3 regions of the Devosia sp. Root105 genome follow, and region 3 is predicted to be linked to each of the others. Evidence: riboswitches for the same ligand, from Rfam matches in the RefSeq annotation. Region 3 holds a riboswitch; each other region holds the start of a gene.
The links. Region 3 has a riboswitch for cobalamin ahead of metE (5-methyltetrahydropteroyltriglutamate--homocysteine S-methyltransferase). Riboswitches for the same ligand answer to the same signal wherever they lie in the genome.
Positions count from the first base shown of each region.

Region 1 (10,188 bases), on a different contig from region 3:
GACGATGTTGTCACGACCGGCCGACCAGCTGACCTCGACGCTGCCGGGGGCGAGATGGTGGGCGACGACCGACCACACGGTATCGAGCGGAATGGCGATGGCGCCGACGCTGACGGCGACCAGCGCGGTGACGAGGAGCAGCGCGGCGAGCGCCAGCACCAGCGCCGGGGTGGCGTGGACGAGGGCGTGGCGCGGGCCGGAGAGGTGGCGGTGGGACATGGGGGCTTGCTTGCTAACTTGGACCGCCGGCGCGGGCCGACCCCCACCCCTGTCCCCTCCCCCTCAAACAGGGGGAGGGAGACGCTGTCCTCGATATCTGTGGGAGGGTCTCCCTCCCCCTTGCGGGGAGGGGACAGGGGCGGGGTCAGCCCGCGCCGGCTTCGCCTACTCCGCGAACGCCGCCGCCAGGTGCTTGATCGCCGCGATGTTGCGCGGGCCCGGGGTGGCCTCGACATATTGAAGCGTAACGAAGCGGTTATGCCTTACCGCCGGAATGTCCTTGAAGGCCGGGTTGTTGCGCATGAAGTCGGCCTTCTGCTCGGCGGTGACTTCGCCGTAGTTGATGATGACGATGACGTCGGGGTTGCGCTCGATCACCGGCTCCCAGCCGATCTCGACCCAGCTCGAGTTCACGTCGTCCATGATGTTGGCGCCGCCGGCGGCTTCGATCAGTGCGGTGGGGATGGCGTAGCGGCCCGCAGTGAAGGGCTTTTCCTCGCCCGAGTCATAGATGAAGACCTTTGGCGGGGTGTCGCGCCTGGGTAGCGTCGCGGTGAAGGCGGCGAGCTCGGACTGGTAACCGGCAACCAGCGCTTCGGCGCGTTCGGAGACGCCGAAGATTTTTCCCAGATTGAGCAGGTCGACATAGAGGTCGTCGATCGCGGCCTTGGGCTTGTCCATGATGTGGATGCAGCTTTCGGTCAGCTCGTAGACCTTGATGCCGAAGGCACCGAGGGTCTCCGGGGTGATTTCGCCGCCGACCTTCATGCCGTAGTTCCAGCCGGCGAAATAGAAGTCGGCATCGGCGCCGAGCAGCACTTCCTTGGTGGGATAGTCAGGCGACAGCTCGGGCAGTTCGGCGACGCCGGCGCGCAGCGTTTCGTCGAGCGTCTTCCATTCCGACACTCCGGTATAGCCGGCCATCGAGCCGGTGAGGCCGAGGGCCAGCATCATTTCGGTGAGGTTGACGTCGTTGGAGACGGCGCGGCTCGGGGCGGCCTCAAAGGTAACGTCACGGTTACAGCTTTTGACGGTGACCGGGAAGCCGGAGGCGAAGGCGCTGGTCGCGGCGAGCGCGACAAGCGGGGCGGCGAGGAGGCTGAGGCGCATGGAATTCTCCCTTAGCGGCGCGGGTCGAGATGGAAGGAAAAGCGGGGGCGGCCGGTAGCCGGATGGCTGTCGATGGCGGTCTCGACGGCAAAGGTCTCCCGGATGGCCTGAGGCGTCAGCGTCTCCAGCGGCGGGCCGAGCGCCGCCTGCCGGCCATCGGCGATGACCAGCACGCGATCGGCATGGGCCGAGGCGAGCGCCAGGTCGTGCAGCGAGACGATGATGGTGGTGGGTAGCGCCGCCAGCAGCGCCAGCACCTCAAGCTGATGGCGGATATCGAGGTGGTTGGTGGGCTCGTCGAGGATCAGCAGATCCGGTTTCTGCACCAGGGCGCGGGCAAGCATGACGCGCTGCTTCTCGCCGCCAGAAAGCGAGGCAAAATCGCGGGCAGCCAGCGGCGCGAGGCCGAGCAGATCGAGGGCGGCTTCGACTGACGCGTAACCGCGCGGTGACCCATCATGCTGATGCGGGGTGAGGCCGAGCTCGATGATTTCGGCGACGCTGAGACCGAAATCCGAGGCCGGCTCCTGCAGCACGGTGGCGATGCGGCGGGCGGTGGCGCGGGGCGGCAGCGACCAGAGGTCGGCGCCATCGAGGCGGACCGTACCGGCGGTGGGGCGGTGGTAGCGGTAGAGGCAGCGCAGCAGGCTGGATTTGCCGGCACCGTTGGGGCCGACCAGCGCCAGCATCTCGCCGGGCGCGACGACAAAGCTCAGATCGCGGACGATCGGGACGCGATGCGACGGCCCCCAGCTCAGGCCTTCGACCGAGAGGGCGGCCGGGCTAGAGCCGACCAGGGATCGGGCAAGCTCCATGGGAGGCCTCCGCGCATAGGCGAGGGCTGACGGGCGAACCGATCAAAATGCGAGCTGCGATGCGTAGTCGTAGCGCCATCGACGTTCCCCTCGGCACACCCCGGCCGGGTTACAGTGAGCTGTCGAGGCAGGTCTCCTGGCTCGCGGGTCACAGCGCCTCCGAACCTTCCCAACCCGTCGGGTCAGTGGTGTCTACGGAAGAGCTCGCCGCTTACAGTTGCGGGGGCAGCCACGGTTTTGCGCCCTGATGGGTACGTCGCACCGTGTTCCCTTTTAATCCCCGTTGGCTTGGCGGCCGCCGAGGAACCTTGAACGGGCGCATAGAGCGTGGACTCGGGGGCGATGTCAATTGGCAGGGAGGTGGTCTCAGAGCATGGCGCTCCGGCGGTGCAGTGATCGCCTTCTCCCCTTGTGGGAGAAGGTGCCCGAAGGGCGGATGAGGGGTTCTCTCCGCGGGCTCCGTCGCTCGTCGCCTACGCTCCGATCGCGCTACACTTCGTTGCGCGGACCCCTCATCCGGCGCTGCGCGCCACCTTCTCCCACAAGGGGAGAAGGCAAGAGGGTGGCCATCGCTGACATGCGTGCATTGGCACTGCCGGGAAGTGGCAATCCAAAAGGGATCGCGGACCCGACACCGTGCGGCGGGCCGGGTCCGCGTCGTGAGGGAGGGGAGGCGCCCCGCCTCACGGGCTATCGAGCGTCGCAGCCCGATGGGAGAAATGAACTGAGATGTGCCCCCTCAGTGCCACCGACTCGGCAGCTTAGGAGCAGTGCATCACAGCCCAGCTGACAGAGCGCTGAACGTCGGTTGCAGAAATGGTTCAGAAACCGCATCCGACCGTCCGTTCCCCGGCAAGGCGATTGTGCGGGCAAAAAAAGCTCACGAACCCAGCGATCGGCGCAAAGCCATCAGTCGACATTGTATATTGAATTAGTAGGCTAAAGTCTCATTGCCGAGCATGGAGCGCGGCACCGGGGACCGATGTCGAAATGACCACCGAGGACAGACAGCTCAAACTCGGCGCCTTCATTATGGCGACCGGGCATCATATCGCGGCGTGGCGGCACCCGGATTCGGACGCCGACGCCGGACACAGCATCGACCACTATCGCGGCCTCGCCGAGACGGCCGAGCGCGGCAAGTTCGACCTGGTGTTCGTTGCTGATAGTCCCGCTGGCTGGGATGGCGACAAGGATGCCGAGACGCGCAGCCGGGTCAGCCATTCGGCGCATTTCGAGCCGGTGACGCTGTGGTCGGCGCTGTCGCAGGTGACCGAGCGGATCGGCTTCGTCGCCACCGCGTCGACCACCTATGAGGATCCCTATCTCCTCGCCCGCAAATTCGCCTCGCTCGACCATATCTCGAAAGGCCGCGCCGCCTGGAATGTGGTGACGACCGGCGCCGACGTGTCGAAGAACTTCTCGATTGCTGGCCATCCGGCGCATGCCAACCGCTACGAGCGGGCCGAGGAAGTCGTCGATCTGGTGCTCGACCTGTGGGATTCCTACGAGGATGATGCGCTGATCCGCGACAAAGCGAGCGGGATCTTTCTCGACCCTGACAAGGTCCACAAGGTCAATCACCACGGCAAGTTCTTCGATGTCGCCGGGCCGTTGAACGTCGCCCGCTCGCCGCAGGGCAGGCCGGTGGTGGTGCAGGCCGGCGCCTCGGAGCCGGGTCGCGAACTGGCGGCGCGCACCGCCGAGGTGATCTTCACCGCCAACCAGACGCTGGAAGATGCGCAGGAGTTCTATTCCGACATCAAGGGGCGGCTCGCCAAATTCGGCCGCCGGCCGGAACAACTGCTGATCATGCCGGGCATCTTCGCGGTGCTGGGTGGGACGGAGAAAGAGGCGCAGGAGAACTACGAGTTCATCCAGTCGCTGGTGCACCCGACGATCGCCTGGTCGATCCTCAAGCAATATTATGTCGGGGTCGACCTGTCGGGCTACTCGCTCGACGACAAGGCGCCGCCGCTGCCAACCAATACCGAACTCAACAAGAGCCGGCTGAAGCTGGTGTCGGACCTCGCGGCGCGCGGGCTCAGCCTGCGAGAACTCTATTTGTCACTGGCCACGGCGCGCGGCCACCGGACGGTGGTCGGGACGCCCGAGCAGGTGGCCGACGCCATCGGCGAGTGGTTCCACGGCGGGGCGGCTGACGGCTTCAACATCATGCCACCGGTGCTGCCCACCGGGCTCACCGACTTCGTCGACCAGGTGGTGCCGGTGCTGCAGCGGCGCGGCTGGTTCCGCACCGAATATGAAGGCGCGACGCTCAGGGAAAATCTCGGGCTCGCGCGGCCGGTCAATCGTTTCGTCGAACGCGCTGCGGCGCAGAGCCAGAGGAGCGCCTGATGGCCGGGCTGAATATTGTCGGATTTGCCGGCAGCTCGTCGCGACCGTCGCGGACGCGCAACCTCGTGGAAGCGATCGCCGAAGCGGCGGCGCAGCGTTCGGGAGCCAAGGTCTCGATCTTCGATCTGCAGGAGATCCAGCCCTCGCTGGGCTCGACCCTCGATCCGCGCTCGGCGCCGGCCGATCTCGCGCAGCTGATCGCAACGATCACCGCCGCGGACGCGCTGGTCGTTGGTTCGCCGATTTACAAAGGCACCTATACCGGGCTGTTCAAGCACCTGTTCGACCTGATCGAGCCCAAGGCGCTGAAGGGCAAGCCGATCGTGCTCTCGGCAACCGGCGGCAGCGAGCGGCACGCGCTGGCGATCGACCATGGGCTGAGGCCGCTATTCGCGTTCTTTTCGGCCGATATCATCGCCACCGGCATCTATGCCAGCGAGCCGGATTTCGCCGACTACCAGCCGCATAGCCCCGGCCTGCTGAAGGGGATCGAACGGGCGGCCGAGGAACTCGACTGGCGGCTGCGGGGCAAGCGCGTCGAGGCGGCCGAGCCGCAGCGCGCCATCGCCTGATTTCAACCTGTTTCTGATGGAGACGACGATGATCGATCGCAGATCGACACTGAAGCTATTCGCCGCGGCGTCGGCGCTGAGCCTCGTGCCAGGCGTGGCACGGGCCGAGGATACGGCCAGGGAATTCCGCATCGGCTGGCAGAAGGGCGGGGTCTTTGCGCTCGCCAAATCGTCGGGGGCGCTCGACAAGCGGCTCGAGGCGCGCGGCGTCAAGATCACCTGGTCCGAGTTCACCTCGGGGCCGCCGCTGCTCGAGGCGCTGGGCGCCAACGCGATCGATTTCGGCTCGACCGGCGACATCCCGCCGCTGTTCGCCCAGGCGGCGGGTGGCGACCTGGTCTATGTGGCGGCCAGCAAGAGCAGCGTCGCCGGCTCGGCCATTCTCGTCAAAAAGGACTCGCCGATCCAGTCGATCGCCGACCTGAAGGGCAAGAAGGTGGCGTTCAAGCGTGGCTCCAGTGCGCATAATTTTGCAGTCAAGGCGCTGCGCACGGTCGGGCTGACGCCGGCCGATGTCGAGGCGCTGGATCTGGGGCCGCCGGATGCGGCGCCGGCCTTCGCCAGCAACCAGATCGATGCCTGGATCATCTGGGACCCCTATTATGCGATCGCCGAACAGGCGCCGGATACGCGCGTGCTGGTGACGACCGAAGGCATCGTCGACTCCTGGGGCTACTACCTGGCCAATGGCGGCTACGCCAAGGAGAACCCGACCATCCTCGCCGAGGTGATCGACGAGCTAGCGAGGGTGGGGAAGGCCGCGCAGGCCAATATCGAGGCCACGGTCGGCGAGATCTCGGCGGTGACCGGGGTGCCCGAACCGATCCAGAAGATCGCGCTGACCCGCAAGGGTGCCGACCTCGGCGCCATCCAACCGCTCGACGACAGCATCCTCACTTACCAGCAGGCTCTGGCCGACGAATTCTTCGGGCTGGGGATCCTGCCCAGGAAGCTCTCGATCGCCGAGGTCTTCTGGCACGCGCCGGAGCTCTAGAGCATTCCGCCGTTTCGCTGAAACGACGAAATGCCTGAGGCCTTTGATTTGTCGCGCTTTCAGGGAGACGCGAAATGACGCTGGTTGCCGAGCTTCCCAAACCGGCCGCCTTGCCGGGCGGGCCAAACCTGCGCCAGGCGGGACGGTGGATTTCGTCCCGGCTGAGCGGCGCGCTGCCGCTGCTGCTGCCGGTGGCCATCGTCGTCGCCTGGCAGACGGCATCGAGCCTGGGACTGATCGGCAACCGGCTGATGCCGGCGCCGCTCGATGTGCTCAGGGCCTTCTGGGACAAGACGGTTTCGGGCGAGCTCGGGGTCAATATCGCGGTCAGCGCGCAGCGAGCGCTGTCGGGGCTGTTCGTCGGCGGCTCGATCGGCTTCCTCCTGGGGATCGCCAACGGTGTTTCCAGCCTGTCGCACCGGCTGACCGACACGACGCTGCAGATGATCCGCACCATTCCCAACCTGGCGCTGATCCCGCTGGTGATCCTGTGGTTCGGCATCGGCGAAGAGGCGAAGCTGTTCCTCACCTCGCTCGGGGTGTTCTTCCCGATCTATCTCAACACGCTGCACGGGGTGCGGACGGTCGATCCGCAACTGATCGAGATGGGGCGGGTCTATGGGATGAACGGCTGGGCCTTGTTCCGCAAGGTGATCTTCCCAGGCGCGCTGCCCTCGATTTTCGTGGGCCTGAGGTTCTCGCTCGGCATCATGTGGCTGACGCTGATCGTTGCCGAAACCATGGCGGCCTCGTCGGGCATCGGGCACATGGCCAACTCGGCGCGCGAGTTCATGATGACCGATGTGGTGGTGCTGGCGCTGGTGATCTACGCGCTGCTCGGCAAGCTGGCCGATGCGACGGCGCGGTTCCTCGAGCGGCGGACGCTGCAATGGCACCCGGCGTTCCAGACGCCGGCGAAGGGGTGATCCGATGAGCCAGATTCAGCAGGCCCGCAAGTTCAACGCCTGGGGCAAGGGGATCGAGCCGGAGTACGGTCCGCAGGCACCGGCGCCCACGGCAGAGCGCGGCAGTGCGGTGGGCATCCGCATCGAGGGGCTCGATAAGTCGTTCGGCAGCGTGCCGGTGCTGCGCCAGCTCGATCTCGAGGTGCCCGCAGGGCAGTTCCTCGCCATCGTCGGCAAGAGCGGCTGCGGCAAGAGCACGTTGCTGCGGCTGCTCACCGGTCTCGACGAGCCGACCGGCGGGCGCATCACCTTCACCGGTCCGGGCGGCGAGGCAGTGACGCCGAATGCCCGGATCGTGTTCCAGGAGCCGCGGCTGCTGCCGTGGGAGCGCGTCGCCGGCAATGTCGCGGTGGGCCTGGGGCCGGGCCAGGGCGGCCGCCCGGCCAAGGAGAAGTCGCTGGCGGCACTGCGCGAGGTGCAGCTCGACGAGAAGGCTGGCGACTGGCCGGCGCAACTCTCCGGCGGGCAACGGCAGCGCGTGGCGCTGGCCCGTGCGCTGGTCAGCCGGCCGGACTTTTTGGCGCTCGATGAGCCGCTGGGCGCGCTCGATGCGCTGACCCGCATCACCATGCAGGGGCTGGTCGAGCGGGTGTGGCGGGAGCAGGGGTTTACCGCGCTGTTCGTCACCCACGATGTCGGTGAGGCGGTGGCGCTGGCCGACCGGGTGATCGTCCTCGACGAGGGCCACATCGTGCTCGACATCCTGGTCCAGCACGAGCGTCCGCGGTTGCGGGGCGCCGAGGACCTGGCGCGGATCGAGCGACAGTTGCTCGACGCGATCTTCCGGCGCTAGGTGCAAGAAGCAAAACGCCGCCCCGGGGCAATAAGCCGGGGCGGCGCTTTGTGTTCAGTCAGGCGGCGCTCAGCGGACGCGCAGCGAGCTGATGTTGTCGTTGGCACCGCGCAGGTTCGGCACGCTGCGTGAGATCACGATGCAGCGGCCGTTGAAGTTGGCGCGCTCGCAGACCAGGGCCTGCGCATCGCCGCGGATTTCGATCGAGCGGATCGAATCGTCCCAGCGGCCGAGACGGGCCAGCCGCTCACCCGGACGAGCGCAGAAGCTGTCGCCGCGGAAATTGGTGTTCTCGTAGAAGCAGACGCGGTCGCGGTTGCCACCCGGACGGCCAGGCCGCATGTCGAAGCCGCCCGAACCGATCTGGAAGCTGAAGCCGGGGACGTCGAAGCCGATGCTCACATCGACATCCGGCCGGCTCGGGCCCGGGGCCGGACGATCGGGGACGATGACGCGAGTATCGATATCGTCCTCATCGTCGAAGCCGGAATCGTCGTCGCTGAGGAAGCTGGCGGAGACCCAGCCATCCGGACCCTGCTTGATCACGTAGCACCAGCCCCCGGAGCAGCGATCGATCTCGACCTGCTGGCCGGGGCGCAGCACATCGACCACGGCGCCGTTCACCGGCGCGGCACGAACATTGACGGTGCTGGTGGCGACGGCGGCGTTGGCCGCACCGGCGAAGAACAGCGAGCCGAGCAGCACGGTGGCGGCTCCTGCCAGTTTGATGGGATGCATGAATAGTCCTCTCTTGGTGACGCTTTGGGGCATTTATCGATTGTCGCCGCGAGGCCGAAACGGCCCGAACGCAAGGGAGTTCCATGCATCGTGTCGATTGCGCCTAAAATGCAACCGCCGCCCCGGGAGTTCCTCCCCGGGGCGGCGTTCGGCTCTCAGTATGGTGAAGCGTCAGTTAACTTCGTAGGACGAGATGGCGTTGTTGAGCTGCTTGGGCAGCGAGGCCTTGGACGAGCTGATGTCGGCGCAGATGCCTTCGAGGTCGAAATCGCGGCAGACCAGCACGTCGGCATCGCCGAACACCTCGATCGAGGAGATCGAGTCGTTCCAGCTGCCGCCCAGCGCATCGTCGCTGTCGCCGGGCTCGACGCAGAAGCTCGCGCCGTTGAAATTGGCGTTCTTGTAGAAGCAGACCTGGTCTTCTTCTTCTTCCGGCTCCGGCAGGGGCTGCGGCTTGGGCTGGTTGCCGATGCCGATCGAGATCGACGGCTTGCCGTCGCCGCCGACACCGAAGCTGAAGCTGAACGGCACGTTGGACGCGGGCTTACCCTTGTTGAGGCCGCCGAGGCGGTTCTGGCGCACCCAGCCATCGGGGCCCGGGATCTGGATCAGGCAGACGGTGCCCTGGCAATCGAGCACGGTGACAAGCTGGCCTGCCGCGACGGAATTGACCACCGGCGAGTTCGGGTTGGCGGTCTTGCGGACGTTGGAGTCCTGCAGCATGTGGGCATTGGGCGCAGCGAAGGCAGGCGCGACGGCAAGGCCGACAAGCGCGGCCAGCGCTGCGGCGGCGACGAGGTGGAGACGCTTCATGAGGATGTTCCCTGATTGACGGCACCGGGATCGGTGCCGCGGCGCGAGATCAGCAGGGCATCAGGTGCCGCGCGCCGAACGCTGCCGACAAACAGCAGTATTCGCGATTCGAGGCGAAATCGACTGAATTGCAAAACAAACGGCCCGCGCCGGGGGAGGCAGCGGACCGGTGGTTACTGAGCCTGGCAGGCGAAACTCAATAGACCCACATCGAACTCACGTTGTTGTCGAGGAAGCCGTGCAGGCTGGTCTGGCTGTCGTTGACGCGTTCGCAGTAGCTGTGGAACTCGCGATCGCGACAGAGGTCCACCGAGACGTTGCCCTCGATGCGGACCGACGAGTAGCGGTTGTCGGTGTCGAGCAGCAAGAAATCGCGGACGTGGGTGCCGGGCTTGGCGCAGAACGAGGCGCCGGTGAAGTTGTGGCCTTCGTAGAGGCAGACGATGCCCGGGCCGCCCCAGTTGTAGGGAATGGGCGCCAGCTGCCAGGGGTGGCGGATCACCTTGCCGAAGGCGATGTCGTAGAGGCGGGTCCAACCGGCGTCACGCCCGGCATGGACGTGGCACCACTGCTTGGAGCAGCGATCGACATAGATGCGGACGTGGCCGTCGATCTCGCCGGTGACGTCATAGGCCTTGCCGGGGCCTTCGAACAGCACGAGCGGACGGACCGACCAGGCGGGCGAGCCCACCGGCGCCGCGGTCGCGGCGGCCGTGCCGAGAGCGAGAAGGGCTAGTGCAGACAGGCAGGCGAGCAACTGCTTCATCGAAAATGCCCCGTACCAAATAATCAGAGACGAAGCGTAGCGCCG
Region 1 covers NZ_LMCR01000015.1:266,798-276,985, reverse strand. Annotated here, with positions in the region: gene ASC68_RS14670 (iron ABC transporter permease) at 1-219, opposite strand, end outside; gene ASC68_RS14665 (ABC transporter substrate-binding protein) at 385-1,329, opposite strand; gene ASC68_RS14660 (ABC transporter ATP-binding protein) at 1,341-2,144, opposite strand; cobalamin riboswitch at 2,253-2,470, opposite strand; gene ASC68_RS14655 (LLM class flavin-dependent oxidoreductase) at 3,135-4,502, shown strand; gene ASC68_RS14650 (NAD(P)H-dependent oxidoreductase) at 4,502-5,074, shown strand; gene ASC68_RS14645 (aliphatic sulfonate ABC transporter substrate-binding protein) at 5,103-6,068, shown strand; gene ASC68_RS14640 (ABC transporter permease subunit) at 6,143-6,994, shown strand; gene ASC68_RS14635 (ABC transporter ATP-binding protein) at 6,999-7,826, shown strand; gene ASC68_RS14630 (SH3 domain-containing protein) at 7,896-8,564, opposite strand; gene ASC68_RS14625 (peptidase inhibitor family I36 protein) at 8,736-9,377, opposite strand; gene ASC68_RS14620 (peptidase inhibitor family I36 protein) at 9,574-10,143, opposite strand.
Region 1: another riboswitch for cobalamin. It lies ahead of ASC68_RS14660 (ABC transporter ATP-binding protein); the one in region 3 lies ahead of metE (5-methyltetrahydropteroyltriglutamate--homocysteine S-methyltransferase).

Region 2 (10,188 bases), on a different contig from region 3:
GCCGCGCTCCTCGGTCTTGGTGGCGAGGATCTTGTTCCGCGCCTCCTTCTTCTTCCGCATCTTTTCGGCGTGATAGGCGTCGCGCTCGGCTTCGCTCATCAGGTCGGTCTTCTTGGGGGCTTTGTCGGTCATCAAGTGTCCTCGAGATAGGCGAAAGCGGAATTGGAACGTGGGCTCCAGAAGCCGCGCCGTCGGGCTTCGTTGAACTTTTCGATCAGTTCGTCATAGCCGAAGCGATTGTTGGTTTGAATGAACCGGCGCGTCACGTCGTCTTCGACGAAGGCTTCGAAGGCGAGGTCGAAATGGTGGGTTTGGACGGCGCCGGTGGTCGCGGCGAAGGCGAACATGTAGTCGACGGTGGCAATGATCTCGAAGGCACCCTTGTAGCCATGGCGCTTCACCCCATCGATCCATTTCGGATTGACGACGCGGGAGCGCACTACCCTCGAGATCTCCTCGGCCAGCGTCCGGGCGATCGGCCGCTCGGGACGAGAGTGATCGTTGTGATAGGCGGCGGGGGCCCGGCCGGTCAGGGTCTCGGCGGTGACGGCGAGGCCACCCTCGAACTGGTAGTAATCATCGCTGTCGAGCAGGTCGTGCTCGCGATTGTCCTGGTTGTGGACCACCGCCTCGATGTCGGAGAGGCGTGCAGCGAAACGATCGCGCTCGGGCGTGCCATCGGCATTGGCGCCATAGGCGTATTGGCCCCAGTTGAGAAAGGCCTCGGCGAGATTGGCCTTGCTCTCCCAGTTGCCCGAATCCATCAGGCCCTGCAGGCCCGCACCATAGGCGCCCGGTTTCGAGCCGAAGATGCGGTGGCCGGCGCTGAGGGCCGCGGTGCGATCGTCGGCGCCGGATCTCATCAATTCCAGCGCGTCGGTGCGCATGCGGGCGGCAATCGGGTTCTGGTCCTCGGGCTCATCGAGGGCGCCGATGGCGCGGACGGCTTTGTCGAACAGCGCGATCTGGGCCGGGAAGGCATCACGGAAGAAGCCGGAAATGCGCAGGGTGACGTCGACGCGCGGGCGGCCGAGCTTGGCCAGCGGGATGATCTCGTAGCCGGAGAGGCGGAGCGACGACGGGTCCCATACCGGTTTGGCGCCGATGAAGGCGAGGGCCTGGGCGACGTCGTCACCGCCGGTGCGCATATTGGCAGTGCCCCAGACGGACAGGGCGAGGGAACGGAGCGGCGTGCCGTGATCCTGGAAATGACGGACCAGCAGGTTCTCGGCGGATTTCCGGCCAAGCTCCCAGGCGGTCGGGGTGGGCACCGCCCGGATGTCGACCGAGTAGAAGTTGCGCCCGGTGGGCAGCACGTCGAGACGGCCACGCGACGGCGCGCCGGAGGGACCAGGCGGGACGAACCGGCCGTCGAGGCCGAGGAGCAGCGAGGCGATCTCGCTGGGGCCGGAGGCGGCGAGGCGCGGACGGATAACGTGTTCTATCGTTTCGAGCACGGCCGCAGTTGCGAGCCAATCGGCGTCGGGAGTGTGACCGCTGACGAGGTCGGCCGCGAGGTTCTCGAGGTGTTCGACCACGTCGCCGACGGTGCGAGGGGCGCCCCCCTCCCCAACCCTCCCCGCAAGGGGGAGGGTGCCGGCCGGTGTTTGTGGCAAGATCGCGCCGACTCCACCGAACGGCGCCTCCCCCCTTGCGGGGGAGGTTGGGAGGGTGGGCGCAGCCAGCACCGGCCCAGTCCACGGCGCCCCGAGGTCCGCCGTCAGCGGGTCGAAGCCGAGTTTCAGGTCATCGGCGAGGGCGCGGATGAGCGATGCTTCACCCGGTGTCTCGCCGCGCGGCACGCGGGCGAGAGCGACGATCAGGTCGCGCTCGAGGCGGCCGGTGGGGGATTGGCCGAAGATGTGGAGGCCATCGCGGATCTGGGCTTCCTTCAGGTCGCAGAGGAAGGTGTCGATGCGCTTCAGCGTTTCGAACTCATCCGGGACGAGACCGATATCGCGGTCGAGGCGCGCGTCGCGGGTGAAATCGAGGATGCGCTTCCTGAGCCCGGCGAGGCGGCGGCGGTCCATGCCGGAGGCGGCATAATACTCGTCGAGCAGCGCCTCGAGGTCCTTGAGCGGGCCGTAGGTTTCGGCGCGGGTCAGCGGCGGCACCAGATGGTCGATGATCACCGCGCCGGTGCGGCGCTTGGCCTGGGTGCCTTCGCCGGGATCGTTAACGATGAACGGGTAGAGCTGCGGCAGCTCGGCCCAGAGCGCGGCGGGATAGGACGCGGCGTCGAGCGCGGTGGCCTTGCCGGGAAGCCACTCGAGATTGCCGTGCTTGCCGTTGTGGATCACGGCATGGGCCGCAAACTCGTGCCGCAGCCAGAGATAAGCGGCGAGATAGCCGTGCGGCGGCACGAGGTCCGGATCGTGATAGCTGGCAGTTTCGTCAAGGTGGTAACCGCGGGCCGGCTGAACCAGGATGGCGACGTTGCCGAGGCGGATCGCCGGGAGATGGAAGGCGCATTTAGCGCCGTCGCCATGCACGAACGGATCGGCAGCAGGGTCGCCCCAGCGGGCGGTGACTTCCGACTGGATCTTGGCCGGGAGCGTGGCGAACAGCTCACGGTAGCGATTCACGGGAAACGGGATGCCGGTGCCGCGCTCCGGATGGGCGTTGGTGGGGCCGGCTTGGAGCAAGGCAATCAGGTCGTTGCCGTCGCGCGGAAACTGCCCCTCACCCGCCTCGCTACGCGAGGCACCCTCTCCCTCAAGGGGAGAGGGAAGGCCGGGGCTGGATCGTGCCACATCGCCCCTCTCCCCTTGAGGGAGAGGGTGGCGCGCAGCGCCGGGTGAGGGGCCGAAGCGATACCCCGCTCCCTCAAGAACCTTCAAAATCTCCACCGTCGACTGCGGCGCGTCATAGCCCACCCCGTTGGCCAGGCGGCCGTCGCGAATGGGGTAGTTGGCGAGGACCACCGCAACCCGCCGATCGGCGCGCGGCGTGGCCCGCAGCGTGGTCCAGTTCTTGGCCAGGGTGACGGCGCGGCGGATGCCGTCGGGGTCGGGGGCGTAGGCGGAGAGTGGGCACTGGGTGCGCTCGTGCCAGACGGCGTCGTGCTTGTGGCCGACCAGCAGCATGCCGATGCGGCCGTCGAGCTCGGGCAGCACCACCTGCATGGCGAGGTCTTTCGCCGTGAGGCCCTGGATATCGGCGGCCCACTGCGCTTCGGGGCGGCCGCCCTGCAGCAGCTGAATCACCGGAGCATCGGTGCCGGCAAAGGGGTTCTGCTTGTCGTCGAGGCCGTCGAGGCCGAGGGCAAAGCCGGTAAGGTTGAGGATAACGCCGGGGGGATACGTGGCGAAAGCCGCCTGGACGAAGCGGATGCAGGCGCCTTCCTTCAGCGTCGAGACGACGATGGGGACGGGGTAGAGGGATCGGGTTTCGAGTTCGGCGATCAGGGCTTCGAGCGTTCCGGTGCCGGCGCCTTCGAGGGCAGCGCGGTAGAACAGGATGGGCACGTTCGGATGCGGCGAGGCCGGCAGCGCCTCGAGTATGCCGTGCTTGGGGTGCCAGAGGCCGAAGCGGTGGAAGGGTTTTGGCGCCGAACTGCCCGGTTCGAGCGCGGGGCTCCCCCCACCCTTGCCTCCCTGCGAGCGGGAGGACGACGACTGCGCGAGCTCAGCGAAGGCCTTGAGCAGCGTATCGGCATTGTCCGGGCCGCCGGCGGTGAACAGGCTGTGGAGCCTGGTCCAGTCGTCGGGGTGGATGGTGGAGCGCTGTTGCAGGATCGGGTCGGGGTTGGCGTCGCCGGGGAGGAGGGCGAGCTGGATCTTGCCGCTCAGCGCCAGGGCGGTCAGCTCGTCGACGCCATACTGCCAGTAGGCCGGGCCGCCGAGCAGGCGGACGACGACCAGACTGGCGTGCTGCACGGTCTGGTCGAGCCACAGGTCGACCGAGAGGTTGTGGCTCAACCGCAAGAGGTTGGCGAGGCGCAGGTCGGAAATGCCGGCGCGGTCGGCGGCGCCGGCCAGCATAGCCAGTTCGCTGTCGGCGGCGGAGGCGAAGATGATCGGCGCCGGGGACTGGGCGAGATCGATGGCCTCGCCTTCCTGTTGCAGGGCACCGGCCTGGGCGGAGAGCAGGTGCATCAGGTCACCGGAGCCGAGCGCTTCGGCAGCGGGTGCCAAAGCTCGATCAGGCCGACGCAGCAGAACGCCGATACGGCGCCGGTGAGCGCCACACCGCTGATGATGATGACATCATCGACCGAGCTGACGTCGTCGGAAAACAGGAAGAGGCCGATGACCGCGGCGCTGACCAGGGCGCCGATCACCGGGCCGGCGACGAGGCGCTGCCAGAGCTGCGGCAGGAAGCGGCTGACGAGCATGATGATGACCGAGGCAATGGCGGCGGGTATGGCGCCGAGGGTATAGGCCGCGATGAGGATGATCGGCCAGTTCTCGTCGAGGAAGTTCGAGGCCGACTGGCCGGCGGCATGCACGATGATGCCGTCGGTGATGACGGCGAAGGCGAAGAACACCAGGGCGCCGATGGCGGGGCCGATAAACAGCGAGACGACGAACAGCCAGATGTTGCGGGCCATTATGCAAGCTCCTGGCGATAGCGGCGCGAGCCGCGGAGTTCGGAGCCATCGGCCATGCGGATGGTGAAATCGCCGTCGCGGACCGGGGCGATCTCGCGGACCTTGGCGCGATTGACGAGATGCGAGCGGTGCACCCGGGCGACATCGACGCCGGCATCGCTCAACAGCTGCTCGAGCGCCGCAAGGCTGATGCGGGCAAGGTGGGTGGCGCCATTGGCGCGGATCTCGACATAGTTGCCGGCGGCGCTGGCCCAATCGAGCGAGGCGGCATCGAGGAAGATGGTGCGACCACCGGCCTTGAGGGTGAGCTTGCCGGTCTGCCGGGCGTCGGCCCGCGCCGCTTCAGCTTCGCGGCGATGCTCCTCGAGGCTGCGCTGCAGGCCCAGCATCAGGATCAGCACGGAATAGGGGAAGATGTCCTTGCGGTACTCGTAGAGCAGGTCGGTGGGGAGGTCGGTGAAGAAGCTGTAGCTCATGCCGAGGATCACCGAGTAGGCGCCGGTGCGCAGCACGATGAACAGCGCGATGTGCAGCAGCGAAAACACGATGCTGCCGAGCGCGTGCCAGAGGAGGGCCGAGCGCCAGGTCTCGGCGGTGAAAGGCACGCTGCGTTCGAACAGGATGACCAGCGGCGCCAGCGCCACCATGGCAAGGACGCTGGTCAACTCGAGGATGAACGGCACACGAGGGTCGAGCACCCGGCCCTCACGTTGCGCCTCGGTGAGAATGCCGAGAGCGTTGAGGACGCCGATGGCGATCAGGAACAGCGTCATGATGACCCAGACGCGGCGCGCGACACGGCGCTCCAGTGCGGCCTCGCCGGTGAGATCAGCCGCCATTGGTCACCCATTGGCCGCCGCTGGCCCCATTGCTGCCGGCACGCGTCGCCGCTCGTCCCACCGGCCTGCCGCTTGCACCAGCGCGGTAGGACAAGGCGGCGCCCTGCCCTAGCCCTGAACACCTCGCAAATCGCTCAGAGGCTGGAGCCATCATGTCAGCAGAGACCCTTCCCGCCATCGGTTCGGAGCGCCGCTACGATCTCGACTGGCTGCGCGTCATCGCCTTCGGTTTTTTGATCTTCTACCACATCGGCATGTTCTACGTGACGTGGGGCTGGCACGTGAAAAGCCCGCATGCCGGGCCCTGGCTGGAGCCGGTGATGGCGCTGATCAACCCGTGGCGGCTGCCGCTGCTGTTCCTCATCTCGGGCATAGCGCTGCGCTTCGCCATCGACAGGAGCCGGCTGCGCCAGTTCGTGCCGCGGCGCTTCATGCGGCTGTTCGTGCCGATCGTCTTCGGCATGCTGGTGGTGTGCGCGCCACAAGCCTATTTCGAGCTCTACAGGAAGGGCGAGACCGGCGCGGATTTCTGGGCGTTCTACGGCCAGTATCTCGACTTCGACATGGAGTTCTCGATCCTGACGCCGACCTGGAACCACCTGTGGTACGTGGTCTACATCCTTGCCTATACGCTCGTCGTGGTGGCGCTGCTGCCGCTGCTCAGAGCGCTCGATGGGGCGGCGGAGGCGCTGTTCGGCTGGCTGGGGCGCGGCGCGCTGGGCTGGCGCCTGCTGCTGGTGCCTCTGCTGCCCTTCCTCGGTTACGAGTGGCTGCTGGCGCCGCACTTCCCCTCGACGCACGCCTTCTACAATGACTGGGCCAACCATGCGGAGCTGTTCAGCATCGTGCTGATCGGCTGGTTCGCGGCGAAAAGCCCGGCATTCTGGGGGGCGGTGCAACGGCACCTCGGCTCGGCGATCACCCTGGCTCTCGGGCTGCTGCTGGTGCTGGCCGTGGCCCGGCTCAACTGGGGCACGGTGCGCGCCGACGAGGGCCTCACGACGCTGATGACGCTGGCGCGCACGGTGTTCATGTGGGCGGCGATCGTTGCGATGCTGGGGCTGGCGCAGCGCTACCTCAACCGCAGCGGTCCCGTGCTGCGCTTCCTCACCGAGGCGGTGTTCCCGTACTACATCCTGCATCAGACCCTCATCGTGGCCGTAGGGTTCTGGGTCGGCGGCCTGCTGCTGCCGGTGGGACTGGAGGCCGGCATCATCACCGTCGCAACGGTTGTCGGTTGCGTGGTGCTGACCGAGGCGATCAAGCGCGTGCCACCGCTGCGCCCGCTGTTCGGGCTGGCGTGGCGGGCCGAAGCGATCCGGCCCGCGTCACAGGTCGTCGCCGCCAGTTAGGCCGCAGCCGCGATGGCACCCTCGAGGCTCCGGGTGATCGCCGCATGGTCGAGCGGCGATTCCCCGATCACCACCAGAGCGGTCCGACGCGCCTCGCCCGGCTTCCACGGCCGGTCGAAATAGGCGGAGACGCGCGGTCCAACCGCCTGGATGGCGAGACGGGCCGGGGCGCCGGGGAGTGCGGCAAAACCCTTGAGACGGAGCACGTCATGGGCGCGGATGGTCGCCTCGATGGTTTGGAGCAGATGATCCTTGCTGGTGACGCCGTCGAGGGTGACGGAGAAGGAATCGAAATCATCGTGCTCGTGGCCTTCGCCACCGTGCTCGAGCTCGTGATGGCTCTCGCGTCCGGCGAGGTTGTCTTCGGTCGAGAGCCCCATGCCGAGCAGCGCCGCGACATCGACATGGCCGTTGCGGGCGCGGACCACGCCGGTGCCCGGACGCATCTCGGCCTTGAGGTGGGCTTCGATGGTGTCGAGCTGGGCGTCGGTGACGAGGTCGGCCTTGTTGAGGATCACCATGTCGGCAGCGATCAGCTGATCCTCGAACAGCTCGCCGAGCGGCGTCTCGTGGTCGAGCATGGCGTCGGCGGAACGGAGCGCGTCGACCGCCTGTTCGTCATTGGCGAAGCGGCCTTCGCTGAGCGCCGCCGCGTCGGCGACGGTGACGACGCCGTCGATGGTCACCTCGGACTTGATCTCGGGCCAGTTGAAGGCGCGGATCAGCGGCTGCGGCAGCGCCAGGCCGGAGGTCTCGATGACGATGTGGTCGGGGCGATCCTCACGCTCGAGCAGCGCCTGCATGGTGGGGATGAACTCGTCGGCGACGGTGCAGCAGATGCAGCCATTGCTCAGCTCGATCATGTCCTCTTCGCGGCAGGTTTCATCACCGCAGCCGGCGAGGATTTCCTTGTCGACGCCGAGCTCGCCAAACTCGTTGATGATCAGCGCGATGCGTTTGCCCCTGGCATGGGCGAGGAGGTGCCGGACCAGGGTGGTCTTGCCGGCGCCGAGGAAGCCGGTGATGACGGTAACGGGGATCTTGCTCATGCGTGGGCACCTTTCAGGGCGAAGGCGGAAGACCTGGCGAGGCGCTCGTTGAGCCAGCCGAACAGCGGGCCGACGATCAGCCAGAACAGCGCGCCGGTGGCGAGGGTCGCCGCGGCGAAGCTGGTCGCGAGATTGGCGGGGACGGCGGTGGCGTGTTCACCGACCAGTTGCGGTGCGCCGATGACGTGCGGCGCGAGGATCAGCACGGCTGCAATGACGATGCCGGTCCAGTTGTGGAGCTTGGCGATGGCGAGGATGCCGGCGCCGGTGGCGAGCGCCGTGCCGACCCACCAGACCTGGCGGGCGACGAGATCTGCAGCGGGCATGCCGGGGAGTTCCGGCGGCAGGCCAAGGGCCGGGGCGAGCTGCAACGCGATGAAGCCACTGAGCCCCCAGATCACGCCATTGCGGGCGGTGATCTCGATGCCGGAAAGCACGGAGACGGCAGCGAGCACGAAGGCGAAGCCGATGCAGCCGAGGAGGTTGGCCAGCACGGTGTAGGCGATGCGCTCGGCGCCATCCTGCGGCGCCCAGGCGTCTTCGTCATGCTCGTGGGCCGGCGCGGCTTCGGCATGCTCATGCGCGGGCGTGCCGGCCTCGTGGCTGTGCTCGGCGACGGCCGGCGCCTCGGGGGCGGCGTTCTCGTAGACTTCGGCGGCGAGGATCAGCGGCGCGACGCGCCATTGCTGCACGGCGCTCATGGCCAAGCCGGCTGCGAGTCCGGCAAGGACCGCAGCGAAAAAGATTCGCTGGAAGAGTTTCATCGATGTCTCGTGTGCTTAGAGCTGAGTCAGCTCAATGGCAGGGGAAGCCAAGCGCATGGCGCGTATCGTGCGCGCCATTGTGGATCGCCATGTCACTGGCAAAACCGACGCCGCCGACGAGGACGAAGCCGATAAACAATGCCAGCACACCTGCGATGAGCCGTTGCGAGACAGAAAGACGGGCGACCGACGCCGTCTGGACCTGAGTATTCATAAGCCTGCACCCTCCGTGCGGATGAAAGTGGGCGTATCGCCCGAGCTCTTTCCGGGGGTCGCGTTTCGAACCGGAAAAGTCTGACAACTTTTCCTGAAACACTCCCGGACGCTGGCAGGTCTCCTGACTCGCGGGTCACCGTGGTCTCCGGCCTTCCCAACATCCCAAAGGATGGCAGTGGCATAGTCGGAGGCACTCGCCGCTTACAGTTGCGGGGGCAGCCACGGATTTGGTCCCTGATGGGTACGCCGCACCGTGTTCCCTTTTGATCCCCTCGCCCGAACGGGGTTGAGGAACCAACGTGGGGTTATCGTTACGCCGCAGGAGGGGGCGCGGTCAATCTTCCGCGGCAGCGGAATCGGGGTAGCCGACGGTGACGGTATCGACACGCGCATCGACCTTTTCGAGCAGCGGCTCGCTCGACGAGATCTGCATGTCGCCGGAGATGGCATCGACATTGAGGTCGGCCGGATAGTCGCCGACGGCGAAGCGGACGCTGACCGAGCAGCCACCCTCGGGCGGGGCGAGCTTGCCGCCCTCGAAGCTGGCGGCGCCACCATAATCCCAGAAGAAGCCGTAGAGCTGGAACGGCCCGCCATTCAGGGCTTCAACTTCCTTGACGGTCAGGCCCTGCTTGAGGCCACCCGGCGCGGTGTCACCCGGCGGCACGGTGAAGTAAGCGATGCGCTCGTGCTTTTCCTCGTCCCACCAGCCGAACTCGATGGTCTTGGCGGGATCGTTTGGGAAGATGGTGGTGGCGAGCACGGTAGAGCCCTCGGGGCCCGGGACATCACCAGTCACCACATTGTCCTTGCCGAAGGCTTCGATCAGCCGCGCCTCGGAACTGTCACCGGCGAACGGGCCCTCGCAGACGATGTCGGCAGCCAGGGCGGGCGCCGCCAACAGCAACAGGGGAAACAGGACCAGCGCACGCATTGTCGACCTCCGTTGACCCGCCGAATCTAGCTGAGCCAGGTGAGTCTGGGCAGGCCTTGCGGCGGAAGCTGGGCACGATCACCGGCCCGACTGCAGCCGTTCGGTCATCTGGTTCTGGATGGCGAGGACCTCCTCGATCACCTCGGTGAGGAGGCGCAGCTCGTCGAGGCTGCGCTTGCCCAGCGCTTCGGCGCCAGCGATCGCCATCGGGGCGTAGGCCTTCTCGATGACGGCGGTGGTGGCCTCGGCGAGTTCCACCAGCACCTTGCGCCGATCATGCGGATCGGGTTGGCGGCGGACGAAGTTGCGCGCCTCGAGCCGGTCAATCAGCGAGGTGACAGCGGCCGGGGTGAGGCGAGTGGCGCGAGCGATGGCGCTGGCGGTTTGCGGACCGCTGGTGAGGAAGCTGAGGCACAGGCGCTCGGCCGGGCCGAGCTTGAACATCGCTCCCACCTCCTCGTCATAGCGCTGCGTCGCTTCCT
Region 2 covers NZ_LMCR01000003.1:108,515-118,702, reverse strand. Annotated here, with positions in the region: gene cobO (cob(I)yrinic acid a,c-diamide adenosyltransferase) at 1-132, opposite strand, end outside; gene ASC68_RS06700 (cobaltochelatase subunit CobN) at 132-4,136, opposite strand; gene ASC68_RS06695 (hypothetical protein) at 4,097-4,552, opposite strand; gene ASC68_RS06690 (LytTR family DNA-binding domain-containing protein) at 4,552-5,391, opposite strand; gene ASC68_RS06685 (acyltransferase family protein) at 5,544-6,743, shown strand; gene cobW (cobalamin biosynthesis protein CobW) at 6,740-7,792, opposite strand; gene ASC68_RS06675 (CbtA family protein) at 7,789-8,556, opposite strand; gene ASC68_RS06670 (CbtB-domain containing protein) at 8,588-8,770, opposite strand; cobalamin riboswitch at 8,866-9,086, opposite strand; gene ASC68_RS06665 (hypothetical protein) at 9,107-9,706, opposite strand; gene ASC68_RS06660 (MarR family transcriptional regulator) at 9,785-10,188, opposite strand, start outside.
Region 2: another riboswitch for cobalamin. It lies ahead of ASC68_RS06670 (CbtB-domain containing protein); the one in region 3 lies ahead of metE (5-methyltetrahydropteroyltriglutamate--homocysteine S-methyltransferase).

Region 3 (10,188 bases):
TGGTGAGCGCCCGTTCCGACCAGGGCGAGGAAGACATCCTCGAGCGTCGGCTGTTTCTCGACATATTCGATGGTGGCGGTCGGCAGCAGTTTCTTGAGCTGAGCCAACGTGCCGTTCACGAGGATCCGGCCCTCGTGCAGGATGGCGATGCGGTCGGCGAGCTGCTCGGCCTCATCGAGATACTGGGTGGTGAGCAGCACCGTGGTGCCGTTGCGGGCGAGTTCCTTGATCGCCTGCCACACCTCGAGGCGCGCCTCGGGGTCAAGCCCAGTGGTCGGCTCGTCGAGGAAGATCACCGGCGGATTGCCGATCAGGCTCATGGCGATGTCGAGCCGGCGGCGCATGCCGCCCGAATAGGTCGAGACCTTGCGGCCCGCCGCCTCGCTGAGCGAGAACCGGCGGAGCAGTTGGTCGGCGACGCCGCCGGGATCCCTGAGGTGCCGCAGCCGGGCCACCAGCACGAGGTTCTCGCGGCCGGAGAGGATTTCGTCGACCGCCGCGAACTGCCCGGTGAGGCTGATGCAATCGCGCACCCGCGCCGCCCGCGTTGCCACATCGAAACCGTTGACCGCGGCAGTACCTCCGTCGGCCTTGAGCAGCGTCGAGAGGATCTTGACCAGCGTGGTCTTGCCGGCGCCGTTCGAACCGAGCAGGGCAAAGATGCTGCCCCGCTCCACCTCGAGATCCACCCCACGCAGCACCTCGAGTTTTTGGTAAGACTTCGTCAGGCCCCGCACATGGATTGCGGGGCTCAGAACCTGGTCGGTTCGCATCTTGTCTATCCGTTCTGGCTGGTTACGACTTGTCGCCGGCGGCGCTGTCGATGGCGCTGATCAGCCGCTGCCGTTCCCGGGCGCGCCAGTCGCCTTCCGCATAATTGCGGATGAAGGCTTCGATGAATTCGATCGGGTCGTCCCCGACGATGTCGCGGATCGGCGTCTGATTGGCGGCGCTCTGTTCGAACAGGTCGGCAAGGTTTTCGAACAGCGAGGCCGCCGCGTCGGCCTCGACCACCCCACCCGCCACCATCAGGTAGCGCTCGAACGCATCGACCGCGCTGCGATACGGCTCGGGCAGTTTCTTGACGCGCGCCTTGTACTCGCGCCAACGCTTCTTTTCGCCGATCACTTTGGCGGCGAGCTTGGCAATGGACATCACTTGTCTCCTTGGTTGAGCTGGCTGAGGCGATCCGAGAGGAAGCTCCAGGTCCTCCAGAACTCTTCGAGATATTCGCGGCCCTGAGCGTTGAGCGAGTACACCTTGCGCGGTGGCCCTTTCTCGGACGGCACCTTCTCGACATCGACGAAACCACGCTGTTCGATGCGGACCAGCAGCGCGTAGACGGTACCTTCGGCGATGTCGGCAAAACCCTGATCCCGCAACCAGGCGGTGATCTCGTAGCCATAGGCGGCCCGCATCGAGAGGATGGCGAGCACGATCCCCTCCAGCGTTCCCTTCAGCATCTCCGTCATCTGTTTGCCCACCGGGGCACCTCGTGCTAGTCTGCGTTACTGACTACCGGTAGATAGTATCGCTGAGTAGCAGAGTCAAGACCCGCCGATCGGCGTGGCTGAGGACATTCGGTGAGGTCGCCAGCAGCGGCGCCTCACAACGCGACTGGCTCTCCGGCGCAGGCGCATTGGCGGCAAGTCAGAGTCGTGCCCCACCCACCGGGTCATTCCCGCGAAAGCGGGAACCTCTGTTTTCTTGGCCTTTGCACGATCGCAAAACGGAGTTCCCCGCTTTCGCGGGGATGACACCGAGTTTGGGGGACTTGCAGAGCGTCGTGCGGTTGCGCAGGCAAGCCCAAGCATCTCAGGATGGGTCCCGGCCTTCGCCCATATGCGTTAAGTTTAGGCGATTTCCACTGCTCTTATGCGGCGCCCATCGGCGAGCTTGCCACCCGGCAGCGCCCCAAACTCGGTGGGCGCGGTCGTAACTTAGCGCCTATGGGCGAAGGCCGGGATGACGTGGCGCGAACGGGGTGGCCGCGGCGATGACACCACGGCGGCCTTCCACAGCTCCCTGCTACAGCCTTGCCCAGATCATCATGGCAACCAGCCCTGCTGTCGTTCCCGTGACAATCGCAAGGAAGACGGTGGCGTAAAGCCACCACCGATCTCTCGGTTCTCGGTCCATTTCCGCTATGACGGCCCCCAAAGCCCAGTGAGGCAGGTGTCGCTTGCCGACGACGCCTGCAGGTCCCTTCCGCGGCGCGAACGCGGGGACAACGCTCATAGCTTAGCGCCTGGCGCCTGTAGTTTTGCTGACAGGATGGGCGCTTATGCGCCTATTTGCGCAGGCAGTCACAATCGCGGCGGGATGGAGATCAGCAGCCCAAGCGTGACGCCGATGCCGGCCGCTGTCACCATGAGGACAAAAAAGGCCGCGAGGACTGCCCACCATGAAAGCTTCGGTTCCATCCCTGCCCGATACCACAGCGCGGCTGACAACTACCTGATCGGCAGGCCGGCCTGCCTGCGCCAGGGTGGCACCTGGGATGGGGGCGCCTGCGGCAGCGCCCCCCTCACTTTACGCCCACGCCCGAGGACTAAGCCCGCAGCTGCCGGGCTGTCTCCACGAGGTTCTGCAGCGATGCCTCGACCTCCGGCCAGTTGCGGGTCTTGAGGCCGCAATCCGGGTTGACCCAGAGCTGTTCGCCCGGGATGCCCTCCGCGGCCTTGCGCAGCAGCGCCAGCATCTCCGGCTGGCTCGGCACGCGGGGCGCGTGGATGTCCCAGACGCCGGGGCCGATCTCGTTGGGGTAGCGGAAATCGCGGAACGCTTCGAGCAGCTCCATGGCCGAGCGCGAGGTCTCGATCGAGATCACGTCGGCATCCATCTCGGCGATCGAGGGCATGATGTCGTTGAACTCGGCGTAGCACATATGGGTGTGCACCTGCGTCGCGTCGGCGACGGCCGAAGCGGTGATGCGGAAGCAATCGACCGCCCACCGGAGGTATTCCTGCCAGTCGCTGCGGCGCAGCGGCAGGCCTTCGCGCAGCGCCGGCTCGTCGATCTGGATGATGCCGATGCCGGCCGCTTCGAGGTCGAGCACCTCGTCGCGGATGGCGAGCGCAATCTGCCGGCACGTCTCGGCGCGCGGTTGGTCGACGCGCACAAAGCTCCACTGCAGGATGGTGACCGGGCCGGTGAGCATGCCCTTCATCGGCTTGTCGGTGAGCGAGGCCGCATAGGCCGACCAGCGCACCGTCATGGCCTGGGGCCGCGACACGTCACCGTAGATCACCGGCGGCTTGACGCAGCGCGAACCATAGGATTGCACCCAGCCGTTTTTGGTGAAAGCGAAGCCGTCGAGCTGCTCGCCAAAGTACTCCACCATGTCGTTGCGCTCGAATTCGCCATGCACCAGCACGTCGAGGCCGATCCGTTCCTGGATGCGCACTGCCCGCTCGGTCTCTGCCTCGAGGAACCGTTGATAGGCAGCCGCGTCGATCTGCCCGTGCTTGAACGCGGCACGTTGCTCGCGCACTTCCTGCGTCTGCGGAAACGAGCCGATCGTGGTGGTCGGGAAGGCCGGCAGGCCGAAGCGCCGGCGCTGCGCCGCGCGGCGGACATTGAACGGACTGGCGCGATTGAGCCGCAGGCTGGCAGCCGCCCTGCCCTTCACCTCCGCGCGGTGGATGCGTGGCGACTGCCGATGCGACAGGGCCGCGGCGGCGCTCGCTTCGAAGGCGGCCCTCGCGGCTGCCGGGCCCTTCTGCATGGCGCGGGTCAGCGCCGACACCTCGCCCAGCTTCTGGGTGGCGAAAGCCAGCCACGACCGTAGCTCGGGGTCGAGCTCGGTTTCTGCCTCGAGATCCACCGGGCTGTGCAGCAGCGAACAGGACGGGGCAACTTCGAGGCGGTCGGGGCCGACGCTGTCCCACGCCTTGTTGACCAGCGCCAGTTGCCGGTCGAGATCGGCCCTCCAGATGTTGCGGCCATCGACGACGCCGACCGACAGCACTTTATCCGCCGGCAGGGCCTTCAGCACCCCGGCGAGTTGCTCGGGGGCGCGAACCAGATCGATATGGAGCCCCGCCACATGCAGCCCGACGGCGAGCTCGGTATTGTCGCCGAGCGCGCCGAAATAGCTGGTGAGCATGATCCGCGGCGCCACCGGCTGCAGCACCTCATAGGCACGGCGGAGCGCCGCCCGTTGCACCACGCTGAGGTCGAGCGCCAGGATCGGCTCGTCGATCTGCACCCACTCAGCGCCAATCGCCTTCAGCGTGCCGAGCAGTTCGGCATAGACCGGCAGCACGCCGTCGAGCAGGGTCAGCGGGTCGAGCCCGTCATCCTTGGGCTTGCCGAGGCTCAGCCAGGTGACCGGACCGACCAGCACCGGCCGCGTCTCGATGCCGAGCGCCCTCGCCTCGAGCACCTCGTCGACCGCTTTGCTCGAGGCAAGGCGGAACTGCTGGCCGCGATGCAGCTCCGGCACGATGTAGTGGTAGTTGGTGTCGAACCACTTGGTCATCTCCATCGCCGGCGCCGCGGCCGTGCCGCGCGCCATGGCGAAATAGCGCTCCGTCGGGTCGGCGATGGCCTCGAACCGTGGCGGGATGGCGCCGAGTGCCGCGGTCATATCGAGCACGTGGTCGTAAAAGCTGAAATCGTTGGACGGGATCACCTCGATGCCGGCGTCGCGCTGCAACTGCCAATGGCGGGCGCGCAGCGCCTGGCCGGAGGCGTCGAGGGCCTCTGCATCGATCGCCCCCTTCCAGTAGGCTTCGAGGGATTTCTTCAATTCGCGATGGAGGCCGATACGGGGAAAGCCGAGATTGGCTGAACGGGTCATGGGGTTTCCGATGCGTGAACGAGCCCGGCGCCGAAAGGCGCGGGCAAAAAAGCTGATCAGGATGGAGCCGGTCGCCGGAGCGTTTTCAGGAAAAGTTGTGAGACTTTTCCGGTTCGAAAGCGCGACAACGAAAGGCCGCCGGTTCAGCGACGCATTCGGAAGTGGTGACGATGGTTCGTCATGGTCTGGTCCTCTCGCCGATCCGCCCGATCGACTGCAAGTGCACAATCACTTCCACGGTAGGTCTCCTGGCTCGCGAGGATCCTGAACGCTCGCCTTCCCGGCTTCTCGCCAGTGGCTCGTTGAGCGCCCATCACCGCCTACAGTTGCGGGGGCAGCTCCGGACTTGGGGACCACCCCGTACCGGATTCCCTGTTATCCCCTTGCGGGGACCATGGACGGGGTGAGGTTGCCGCAGGGATGGGGCGCTGTCAACGGGACATAAAGATTTCTTTATATCCCGCCCATCACAGCAAGCTGGCCGCCCGGCGGATTCTGTCGCAACCCATTGACGCGAATCCCGAACAGGCACACTACATCTAGTGTGTCGTGGTCACTCGGTTCGCAAGGACGGGTGATAATAGGGAAGCCGGTGCGGGCAATTGCTCCAGTCCGGCGCTGCCCCCGCAACTGTGATAGCCGGCGCTGCCGGCCAGCCAGATACCTGCCACGACAGGTTAGTTCGTCCACGGGCGGGGTGCACCGGTTGGCCGCGAAAACGCCTGGGCCGATGCGCCTGTGCGCCGTTTCGCGACCTCGGAAAGCCCCGCTGCCACTCACGGGGTTACTTGAGGCACATGTCCACTTCAGAGATCGTCCATTCCGACACCGGCCGCCCGGTCGTCGTCACCTCACCTGAGCCGCAGGCGGCCAATGCGCCGGGCTTCTCGCTGCTGAAGCGCAATGGCGGCACCGTGCCGTTCGATCAGAGCAAGATTGCCGTGGCGCTGACCAAGGCGTTCCTGGCGGTCGAAGGCAACAAGGCGGCGGCCTCGCGCCGGGTGCACGAGATCGTCGAGCAACTGACCGGCGAAGTGGTGGCGGCTTTGGTCCGCCGGGCCAAGGACGGCCGGGTGTTCCACATCGAGGATGTGCAGGATCAGGTCGAGCTGGCGCTGATGCGCGGCGAACACCAGAAGGTCGCCCGGGCCTATGTGCTCTACCGCGAGGAGCACGCCAAGGCCCGCGCCGACAAGGCGGTGGCGCCGGCCGCGTCCCCCGCGATCCGCATGGCCGATGGCGCGCCGCTCGACGAAGCGCGCCTCACCACCGTTATCGCCGAATCCTCTGCCGGCCTCGACGGCGTGGTCGCCGAGACCATCCTCACCGAGACCCGCCGCAACCTCTATGACGGCATTTCGACCGAGGAGCTGGCGCTGGCGCCGATCCTCGCCACCCGCACCCTGGTCGAGACCGAGCCCAATTACGCCTATGTCTCGGCGCGCCTGCTCAACGACAAGCTGCGCCGTGAAGCGCTGAGCTTTCTCGCCGGGCGCCCCGACCAGGCGACGCAGGGCGAGATGGCGGCCCGCTATGCCGAGTACTTCCCGGCCTATCTCGAACGCGGCATCGGGCTCGAACTGATCGACCCCGAACTCGGCCGCTTCGACATCGCCCGCATCGCCGCGGCGCTGCGGCCGGAGCGCGACCAGCAGTTCCAGTATCTGGGGCTGCAGACGCTCTACGACCGCTATTTCCTCCATGCCGCCGGCACGGTGTTCGAGCTGCCGCAGGCGTTTTTCATGCGCGTCGCCATGGGGCTCGCGGTGCGCGAGATCGACCGCGAAGCCCGCGCCATCGAATTCTACAACCTGCTGTCGAGCTTCGACTTCATGGCCTCGACCCCGACCCTGTTCAACTCGGGGACGCTCAGGCCGCAGCTTTCGAGCTGTTTCCTCACCACCGTCGCCGACGATCTCGACGGCATCTTCAAGGCCGTGAAGGACAACGCGCTGCTCGCCAAATATTCCGGCGGGCTCGGCAATGACTGGACCCCGGTGCGGGGGCTCGGCGCCCATATCAAGGGCACCAATGGCGAGAGCCAGGGCGTTGTGCCGTTCCTCAAGGTGGCCAACGACACCTCCATCGCCGTGAACCAGGGCGGCAAGCGCAAGGGCGCGGTCTGCGCCTATCTCGAGACCTGGCACGTCGACATCGAGGAGTTCCTCGATTTGCGGAAGAACACCGGCGACGACCGCCGCCGCACCCACGACATGAACACCGCCAACTGGGTGCCGGACCTGTTCATGGAGCGCGTCGAAGCCGGCGCCGACTGGACGCTGTTCTCGCCCGACGAGACGCCGGACCTGCACGATCTCTTTGGCCCCGCCTTCAAGGCGGCCTACGAAGCTTACGAAGCGAAAGCGGCGGCCGGCCAGATCAAGGTGTTCCGGACGGTCCGGGCGCTCGATCTGTGGCGCAAGATGCTGACCATGCTGTTCGAGACCGGCCACCCCTGGGTGACCTTCAAGGACCCCTGCAACATCCGCTCGCCGCAGCAGCATGTCGGGGTGGTGCACTCGTCCAACCTCTGCACCGAGATCACGCTGAATACGAGCAAGGACGAGGTGGCGGTCTGCAATCTCGGCTCGATCAACCTCCTGGCCCACATCGGCGACCAAGGCCTCGACCTCGAGCGGCTCAAGCGCACCGTCGATATCGCCATGCGGATGCTCGACAATGTCGTCGACATCAACTTCTACACCATCCCGGAAGCCCGCCGCTCCAACCTCCGCCACCGCCCGGTCGGGCTCGGCCTCATGGGCTTTGCCGACGCGCTGCAGGCGCAGGGCATCGTCTATGGTTCGGATGCCGCGGTGGAGTTCGCCGACAGCTCGATGGAAGCGATCAGCTACTACGCCATCACCGCCTCGACTAACCTCGCCGAAGAGCGCGGCGCTTACGCCTCGTTCCAGGGCTCACTGTGGTCGAAGGGCGTACTGCCGATCGACAGCCTCGAAATGCTCGCCGCAACCCGCAGCGAGATCCATATCGATCGCAGCCAGCGGCTCGACTGGGAAGCGCTCCGGGCCCGCGTCAAGTCGGTCGGAATGCGCAATTCCAACACCATGGCGATTGCCCCGACGGCGACCATCTCGAACATCTGTGGCGTCAGCCAGTCGATCGAGCCGGGCTACCAGAACCTCTACGTCAAATCGAACATGTCGGGCGATTTCACCGTGGTGAATGCGCTGCTGGTGCGCGACCTCAAGGCCCGCGGCCTGTGGGACGAGGTGATGATCTCCGACCTCAAATATTTCGACGGCTCGGTCGGCCAGATCGACCGGGTGCCCGACGACCTCAAGGCCATCTACGCCACCGCCTTCGAGCTCGATGCCAGCTGGCTGATCGCCGCCGCCTCGCGCCGGCAGAAATGGATCGACCAGGCGCAATCGCTCAACCTCTACCTCGCCAACCCCTCAGGCAAAGCGCTGGACAGCCTCTACCGCTCGGCCTGGAAAGCGGGATTGAAGACCACCTATTACCTGCGTTCGCGCTCGGCGACGCATGTCGAGAAGTCGACGCTGAAGGGGACGGACGGCAAGCTCAACGCCGTGGCGGTGACGCCGCTGGCTGCGGCCGCGCCGGTGGTCGAGACGCCGAAGAAGCTGGCGCTCGAAATGGCCGTGCTCGACGGGCCGGCCTGCCTGATCGACGACCCCGACTGCGAAGCCTGCCAGTAACGCCAGAAGAACCGCTCGTTCCGAGCCAGAACCCCTCATCCGGCGCTGCGCGCCACCTTCTCCCCGACGGGGAGAAGAATCTGGAGAGCGCAGTGGCCACCACTTTTCCTCTCCCCGTCGGGGAGAGGGTGGACCGGCGAAGCCGGGACGGGTGAGGGGACGCGCCACCATCCGATAGGAAATCCAGAATGTCCCTCGATTGGTCCTCAGACCTCAACACCCCCACCCCTGCCCCGCCCGCCGCGGAGGCCCGCATCGACCGTGCCGGCGGCCGTGTCTCGGTCGACGACAAGGCGATGATCAACTGCCGCGCCGACGTCAACCAGCTGCTGCCGCTCAAATACAAATGGGCCTGGGAGAAATACCTCGCCGGCTGCAACAACCACTGGATGCCGACCGAAGTCTCCATGCAGGCCGACATCGCGCTATGGAAATCGAAGGATGGGCTCACCGATGACGAGCGCCACACGCTGAAGCGCAATCTCGGCTTCTTTGCCGCCTCGGAAAGCCTCGTCGCCAACAACATTGTCCTCGCGATCTACCGGCACCTCACCAACCCGGAATGCCGGCAATATCTGCTGCGCCAGGCCTTCGAGGAGGCGGTGCACACCCACACCTTCCAGTACATCGTCGAGAGCCTCGGCCTCGATGAGGGCGAGCTGTTCAACATGTATCGCGAGGTGCCCTCGATCACCGACAAGGCGGCCTGGGCACTGAACTTCACCCAGCACCTCGACGATCCGGATTTTACCACCGGCACGCCCGATACCGACCGCGCGTTCGTCCGCGACCTGATTGCCTTCTACGTGATCTTCGAGGGCATGTGGTTCTATACCGGCTTCGCGCAGATCCTGTCGCTGGGGCGCCGCAACAAGATGGTCGGCATCGCCGAGCAGTACCAGTATATCCTGCGCGACGAGAGCATCCATCTGAACTTCGGCATCGACGTGATCAACCAGATCAAGGCGGAGAACCCGCATGTCTGGACGCCCGAGTTCCAGACCGAAGTGCGCGACATGATCAGGAAGGCCGCGGAGCTCGAAGCCGCCTATAGCCGCGACACCATGCCGAGGGGCTTTCTCGGCCTCAACGCGGCGCTCTGCGAGCAATACATGCACTTCATCGCCAACCGCCGCTGCGCCCAGCTCGGCCTCGCCTCGGTGTTCGGCGAGACCGAAAACCCCTTCCCCTGGATGAGCGAGGCGATGGATCTGAAAAAAGAGAAGAACTTCTTCGAGACCCGCGTCATCGAATACCAGAACGGGGGCGCCCTGAGCTGGGATTGAGCCTTAAAGGGGCGCGTTGCCGCGATGCCTGCGCGCCCCTCTGACCGAGCCTAGAGCCCGCCGAGGATCAAGGTGTCTTCGGCCACCACCTCGACACCGTCGCCGCGGACCACGGTAACCTGGTAGGTGGCGCCGGGTTCCGGGATATCCGGCACGGTGAAGCTGATCTCGGTATCGGTGAAGCCGACGGCCCAGCAGACATGGACGCCTTCCTGCACCTCGCCGGGCCTCGTCCGCTCGAGCAGGATGGCCGGACGCAGATCCCTGGCGCGGAAGTGCCTGCCGCGGACGATGCCAATGTCGCCGGGCTGGAAACTCCCATCCCATTCGAAGATCTCGGGGTCGGGCAAGATGCCCGGAACCAGCACGCCTACAGCCGCCGATGGCGCCGAGGCGCTCGAGAGGATCGCCTTGC
Region 3 covers NZ_LMCR01000018.1:162,638-172,825, forward strand. Annotated here, with positions in the region: gene ASC68_RS21080 (ABC transporter ATP-binding protein) at 1-773, opposite strand, end outside; gene ASC68_RS21085 (DUF1048 domain-containing protein) at 796-1,155, opposite strand; gene ASC68_RS21090 (PadR family transcriptional regulator) at 1,155-1,472, opposite strand; gene metE (5-methyltetrahydropteroyltriglutamate--homocysteine S-methyltransferase) at 2,552-4,804, opposite strand; cobalamin riboswitch at 5,025-5,216, opposite strand; cobalamin riboswitch at 5,338-5,491, shown strand; gene ASC68_RS21105 (ribonucleoside-diphosphate reductase subunit alpha) at 5,602-8,487, shown strand; gene ASC68_RS21110 (ribonucleotide-diphosphate reductase subunit beta) at 8,676-9,773, shown strand; gene ASC68_RS21115 (hypothetical protein) at 9,824-10,188, opposite strand, start outside.